2 regions of the Serratia sp. Nf2 genome follow, and region 1 is predicted to be linked to the other one. Evidence: predicted binding sites of a transcription regulator. Region 1 holds the regulator's gene; the other holds the start of a gene.
The links. The regulator sigma-54, encoded in region 1, starts transcription at its own class of promoters, with help from an activator protein. The targets are predictions, from matches to a motif close to GTTGGCACANNTTTCGCTNT.

Region 1 (3,421 bases):
TGAGCTGATTGATAAGGTTAAGACCAACTATGAAATTCAGAACCAAAAACCAACTCCGTAACCTGTTGCTCGGCAGCTTAGTTTTGGCCGCCAGCGCCCCCGCTCTGGCGCTGAAATCCGACTCCAGCCAGCCGGTCAGCATCGACTCGCTCAAACAGTCGTTGGACATGCAGAGCAACGTCAGCACCTTCACCGACAACGTGGTGATCAAACAGGGCACCATCGATATTCGCGCCGACAAGGTGGTGGTCACCCGCCCGGGCGGAGATCAGAATAAGACCTATATTGAAGCGTTCGGCAACCCGGTAACCTTCTACCAGATGCAGGACAGCGGCAAGCCGGTCAAAGGCCACGCGCAGAAAGTGCGTTACGACGTGGCGACCCAGCTGGTGACCCTGACGGGCAACGCCTATCTGGAGCAGCTCGACAGCAACGTGAAAGGCGATCGCATCACCTATCTGGTGCAACAGCAGCAAATGCAGGCGTTTAGCGACAAAGGCAAACGCGTGACAACGGTTCTGGTACCGTCGCAGTTGCAAGACAAAAACGAGCAAAAAAAGAGTAACTAATCACTTATGGCAACACTCATCGCAGAAAACCTGGCGAAAGCCTACAAGGGCCGTAAAGTTGTCGAAGACGTCAGCCTGAAAGTGAAATCCGGCGAGATCGTCGGCCTGCTCGGGCCGAACGGCGCCGGTAAAACCACCACCTTCTACATGGTGGTCGGCATCGTGCCACGCGACGCCGGGCGCATCGTGATCGACGAAGAAGACATCAGCCTGCTGCCACTGCACGCCCGCGCGCGCCGCGGCATCGGCTATCTGCCGCAGGAAGCGTCGATCTTCCGCCGCCTGAGCGTGTACGACAACCTGATGGCGGTGCTGGAGATCCGTCCCGATCTCACCAGCGAACAGCGCGAAGACCGCGCCAAAGAGCTGATGGAAGAGTTCCACATCTCCCATCTGCGCGACAGCCTCGGCCAGGCGCTGTCCGGTGGTGAACGCCGCCGCGTCGAAATCGCCCGCGCGCTGGCGGCCAACCCGAAATTCATTCTGCTGGACGAACCCTTCGCCGGGGTGGATCCGATTTCCGTTATCGACATCAAAAAAATCATCGAGCACCTGCGTGACAGCGGCCTGGGCGTGCTGATCACCGACCACAACGTGCGCGAGACGCTGGACGTATGTGAACGCGCCTACATCGTCAGCCAGGGCAAACTGATTGCCCACGGCACGCCGGATGCTATTCTGGCCGACGAGCAGGTAAAACGCGTTTATCTGGGCGAAGAGTTCCGCCTCTAAGCGCCGGCGCGCCCTGCGGGGCGACACCGTTAACGGAAGTAGACAGAAAACTATGAAGCAAGGTTTGCAACTCAGGCTCAGCCAACAGCTGGCCATGACTCCTCAGCTCCAGCAGGCGATCCGCCTGCTGCAGTTGTCCACGCTTGAGCTTCAGCAAGAGATCCAGCTGGCGCTGGAGAGCAATCCGCTGCTTGAACAGACCGATCTGCACGACGAAATCGACGCCAAAGAAACCCAGGAAACCGAGGGGCTCGATACCCGCGAGGCGCTGGAACAGAAAGACATGCCGGAAGAGCTGCCGCTGGACGCCACCTGGGATGAGATCTACACCGCCGGCACGCCGTCCGGCACCGGCACCGACTACAGCGACGACGAGCTGCCGGTCTATCAGGGCGAGACCACCCAAACGCTGCAGGATTACCTGATGTGGCAGGTAGATCTGACGCCGTTTTCCGATACCGACGCCGCCATCGCCACCTCCATCGTCGACGCGGTGGACGACACCGGCTATCTCACCGTGCCGCTGGAAGACATTCTGGAAAGCCTGGGCGACGAGAACGTGACCCTTGAAGAAGTCGAGGCGGTGTTGAAGCGCGTGCAGCGTTTCGATCCGATCGGCGTCGCCGCGCGCGATCTGCGCGATTGCCTGCTGGTGCAGCTCTCCCAATACGCCAAAGACACCCCTTATCTGGCCGAAGCGCGGCTGATCATCAGCGAGCATCTGGATCTGTTGGCCAACCACGACTTTCGCAGCCTGATGCGATCAACCCGGCTAAAAGAAGATACACTGAAAGAAGCGATGCTGCTGATTCAGTCGCTCGATCCGCGTCCGGGGCAGTCGATCAATACCGGCGAATCGGAATACGTGATCCCGGACGTGCTGGTGCGCAAGACGCAGAACACGTGGACGGTCGAGCTCAACGGCGACAGCGTGCCGCGTTTGAAGATCAATCAGCAGTACGCCGCGCTGGGCAACAGCGCCCGCAGCGAAGCCGACGGCCAGTTCATCCGCAGCAACCTGCAGGAAGCCAAGTGGTTGATTAAAAGCCTGGAAAGCCGCAACGAGACGCTGCTGAAGGTCACCCGCTGCATCGTCAGCCAACAGCAGGCGTTCTTCGAGCAAGGCGAAGAGTTTATGAAACCCATGGTGCTGGCGGATATCGCCCAGGCCGTGGAGATGCATGAATCGACGATCTCGCGCGTCACCACGCAGAAGTTTTTGCACAGCCCGCGCGGCATCTTCGAATTGAAATATTTCTTCTCCAGCCACGTGAATACCGACAGCGGCGGCGAAGCCTCCTCGACGGCGATCCGCGCGTTGGTGAAGAAATTGATTGCGGCGGAAAACCCCGCCAAACCACTCAGCGACAGCAAGCTGGCCACCTTGCTCTCCGATCAGGGGATCATCGTGGCGCGGCGCACCGTCGCCAAGTACCGAGAGTCTTTGTCCATCCCGCCGTCGAACCAGCGTAAACAGTTGGTTTGACCTCTATTGAGAAGGAAGACACTATGCAGCTCAACATTACCGGACACCACATCGAAATCACCGATCCGTTGCGCGAGTTCGTGAACAACAAGTTCGCCAAACTCGAACAGTATTTTGATCGCATCAATCAGGTGTATGTTGTATTAAGTGTGGAAAAAGTGCAGCAAATTGCGGAAGCAACGGTGCACGTGAATGGAGGCGAGTTGCACGCCACCTCGGAAGACGAGAATATGTATGCCGCAATTGATACGCTGATCGACAAATTGGCACGTCAATTGAACAAACATAAAGACAAATTGAAGCAACACTGACACCCTAACCCATTCCATGAGGTTGCATCTGTCGCAGCCTCGCCCTTCGGCGCGTGACCCGCATGGGTGACGCGCCGAACGGTAATCAGGGTTAAAACCGACGAAAAACCGCCTTGCCGGGTGCGCCCGGCGGCGCGGTTTTAAGTGAAGATGAGATGAACAACGAATATATGCAATTAAGCTCGGTGTTAAACATCGAGTGCACCAAAAGCTCGGTACACTGCACCAGCAAGAAGCGGGCTTTGGAAATTATCAGCGAACTGGCCGCCAAACAGCTCAATCTGCCTTCGCAGGTGGTGTTTGACGCGGTTCTCACCCGGGAA
Region 2 (3,421 bases), on a different contig from region 1:
ACGGCAACAAAAAAGCGATAACAAAAATGTGGGCGCCGTCCGCCTGTGCAGACGGCGCGGGTAGGGCTTAGACGCTGTAGTACAGTTCGAACTCAACCGGGTGTGGCGTCATGCGAACGCGGTCCATCTCTTCTTTGCGCAGTTCGATGTAGGCATCGATCGCATCGTCGGTGAACACGCCGCCACGGGTCAGGAACTCGCGGTCTTCGTTCAGTGCGGCCATTGCCTCGTCCAGCGAGCCGGCCACTTTTGGGATCTCGGCTTCTTCTTCCGGCGGCAGGTCGTACAGGTTTTTGTCCATGGCGTCGCCAGGGTGGATCTTGTTGATGATGCCGTCCAGGCCGGCCATCAGCAGCGCGGCGAAGCACAGGTATGGGTTAGCCGCCGGATCCGGGAAGCGGGCTTCGATGCGGCGCGCTTTCGGGCTGGAGACCACCGGGATGCGGATGGACGCAGAGCGGTTACGGGCGGAGTAAGCCAGCATCACCGGCGCTTCGTAGCCTGGCACCAGACGCTTGTACGAGTTGGTGGTCGGGTTGGCCAGCGCATTGATCGCCTTGGCGTGCTTGATGATGCCGCCGATGTAGAACAGCGCGGTTTCAGACAGGCCGCCGTATTTGTCGCCGGCGAACAGGTTGGTGCCGTTCTTGGACAGCGACATGTGGCAGTGCATGCCGGAACCGTTGTCGCCGAACATGGGCTTCGGCATGAAGGTCGCGGTTTTGCCGAAGGCGTGCGCCACGTTGTGCACCACGTATTTGTAGATCTGAATTTCGTCGGCTTTCTTAGTCATGGTGTTGAAGCGGGTTGCCACTTCGTTCTGACCGGCGGTCGCCACTTCGTGGTGGTGCGCTTCAACCACCAGGCCCATCTCTTCCATGGTCAGACACATGGTGGAACGCAGATCCTGCGAAGAGTCGACCGGTGGAACCGGGAAGTAACCGCCTTTCACCGCCGGACGGTGGCCTTTGTTGCCGCCGTCGTATTTTGTGCCGGAGTTCCAGGCGCCTTCGATGTCGTCGATGGCCACGTGGGAACCGCGGATGCTGCTACCGAAGCGGATGTCGTCGAACAGGAAGAACTCAGGCTCTGGCCCGAACAGCACGGTATCCGCGATGCCGGAGGAGCGCAGGAAGTCTTCGGCGCGTTTGGAGATGGAGCGCGGGTCGCGATCGTAGCCTTGCATGGTGCCCGGTTCGAGAATGTCGCAGCGAATGATCAGCGTTGGTTCTTCGAAGAACGGATCCAGAACCGCCGTGCTGGCGTCCGGCATCAGCACCATGTCAGATTCGTTGATGCCCTTCCAACCACCGATAGAGGAGCCGTCAAACATTTTACCTTCTTCGAAGAAGTCGGCGTTTACCTGGTGAGCCGGGATAGTCACGTGCTGTTCCTTACCCTTGGTGTCAGTGAAACGCAGGTCTACGAATTTCACTTCATGCTCATTCAGCATCGTCAAAACGTGTTCAGCGGACATACTTAACTCTCCCGGTTTATCATTGTCGTCGTCGTGGAACGAATCTGTGGAACTGGCTTTTTTCGCCTTGAAAAGACTAAAGCGAAAAGCGTGCCAACTTTTTAAAAAGGCGTTCATCACCTTTCTGCGCGGGTTTTACCCAGCCACAGTATGCACCACCAACGACAAATTGCACTGTTATGGTGCAATAAGGGTGAGCGTGGGCACTGAAATGGTGCAAAAGTGCAACGATTGCGGCTTTTTGCACCGTGAAAGGGATCACAAACTGACCGGTACGCGGTTGTTTATAAGAGATGGTTGTGATCTTGTTTAGTCCCTCGCTTAATACGTGTACAATAGCGCGCTATTTCTAATGCCCGAGGCAAAGCTGTGATCGAAAATTTGCGTAACATCGCCATTATTGCCCACGTTGACCATGGTAAAACCACCCTGGTTGATAAGCTGCTGCAACAATCCGGTACTTTCGGAGAGCGTGCGGAAGCGACCGAACGCGTAATGGACTCCAACGATTTGGAGAAAGAGCGTGGGATTACCATCCTCGCAAAAAACACCGCCATTAATTGGAACGGTTACCGTATCAACATCGTGGATACCCCAGGACACGCCGACTTCGGCGGTGAGGTAGAGCGCGTGATGTCGATGGTTGACTCGGTGCTGCTGGTTGTGGATGCAATGGATGGCCCTATGCCGCAAACCCGCTTCGTGACCAAGAAGGCCTTCGCCAACGGTCTGAAGCCGATCGTGGTCATCAACAAGGTTGACCGTCCTGGCGCGCGCCCTGACTGGGTTGTGGATCAGGTGTTCGACCTGTTCGTGAATCTCGACGCGACCGACGAGCAGCTCGACTTCCCGATCATCTACGCTTCTGCGCTGAACGGCATCGCCGGCGTCGACCACACCGACATGGCGGAAGACATGACCCCGCTGTATCAGGCGATCGTCGACCACGTGTCTGCGCCGCAGGTTGAGCTGGAAGCGCCATTCCAGATGCAGATCTCCCAGTTGGACTACAACAACTACCTGGGCGTTATCGGCATCGGCCGCATCAAGCGCGGTAAAGTGAAGCCGAACCAGCAGGTCACCATCATCGACAGCGAAGGTAAAACTCGCAACGGTAAAGTGGGCAAAGTGCTGGGTCACCTGGGTCTGGAGCGTATCGACAGCACCCTGGCGGAAGCGGGCGACATCATCGCCATCACCGGCCTGGGCGAACTGAACATCTCCGACACCATCTGCGACACCAACGCCGTAGAAGCGCTGCCGGCGCTGTCCGTCGACGAACCGACCGTAACCATGTTCTTCAACGTCAACACCTCGCCGTTCTGCGGTAAAGAAGGCAAGTACGTGACGTCGCGTCAGATCCTTGATCGTCTGAACAAAGAGCTGGTGCACAACGTAGCGCTGCGCGTTGAAGAAACCGACGATGCGGACGCCTTCCGCGTCTCCGGTCGTGGCGAACTGCACCTGTCGGTGCTGATCGAAAACATGCGTCGCGAAGGTTTCGAGCTGGCGGTATCCCGTCCGAAAGTTATCTTCCGTGAAATCGATGGCCGCAAGCAGGAGCCATTCGAGAACGTGACGCTGGATATCGAAGAGCAGCATCAGGGTTCCGTGATGCAGGCGATGGGTGAGCGTAAAGCCGACCTGAAAAACATGGATCCGGACGGTAAGGGCCGCGTGCGTCTCGACTACGTGATCCCAAGCCGCGGTCTGATCGGCTTCCGTAACGAATTCATGACCATGACTTCGGGTACCGGCCTGCTGTACTCCACCTTCAGCCACTACGACGACGTGCGTCCGGGCGAAGTGGGCCAGCGTCAGAACGGCGTGCTGATCTCCAACGGCCAGGGCAAAGCGGTAGCGTTCGCGCTGTTCGGCCTGCAGGATCGCGGCAAGCTGTTCCTGGGCCACGGCGCAGAAGTGTATGAAGGCCAGATCATCGGT

Region 2: a site for sigma-54 is predicted at 1,556-1,575, ahead of glnA (glutamate--ammonia ligase). Genes of this name have one in related genera too.

Annotation. Positions count from the first base shown of each region.
Region 1 is NZ_PYTW01000004.1:250,834-254,254, forward strand. Features, by position in the region: gene lptC (LPS export ABC transporter periplasmic protein LptC) at 1-61, shown strand, start outside; gene lptA (lipopolysaccharide ABC transporter substrate-binding protein LptA) at 30-569, shown strand; gene lptB (LPS export ABC transporter ATP-binding protein) at 576-1,301, shown strand; gene rpoN (RNA polymerase factor sigma-54) at 1,354-2,787, shown strand; gene hpf (ribosome hibernation promoting factor) at 2,811-3,098, shown strand; gene ptsN (PTS IIA-like nitrogen regulatory protein PtsN) at 3,254-3,421, shown strand, end outside.
Region 2 is NZ_PYTW01000013.1:105,459-108,879, reverse strand. Features, by position in the region: gene glnA (glutamate--ammonia ligase) at 68-1,477, opposite strand; gene typA (ribosome-dependent GTPase TypA) at 1,847-3,421, shown strand, end outside.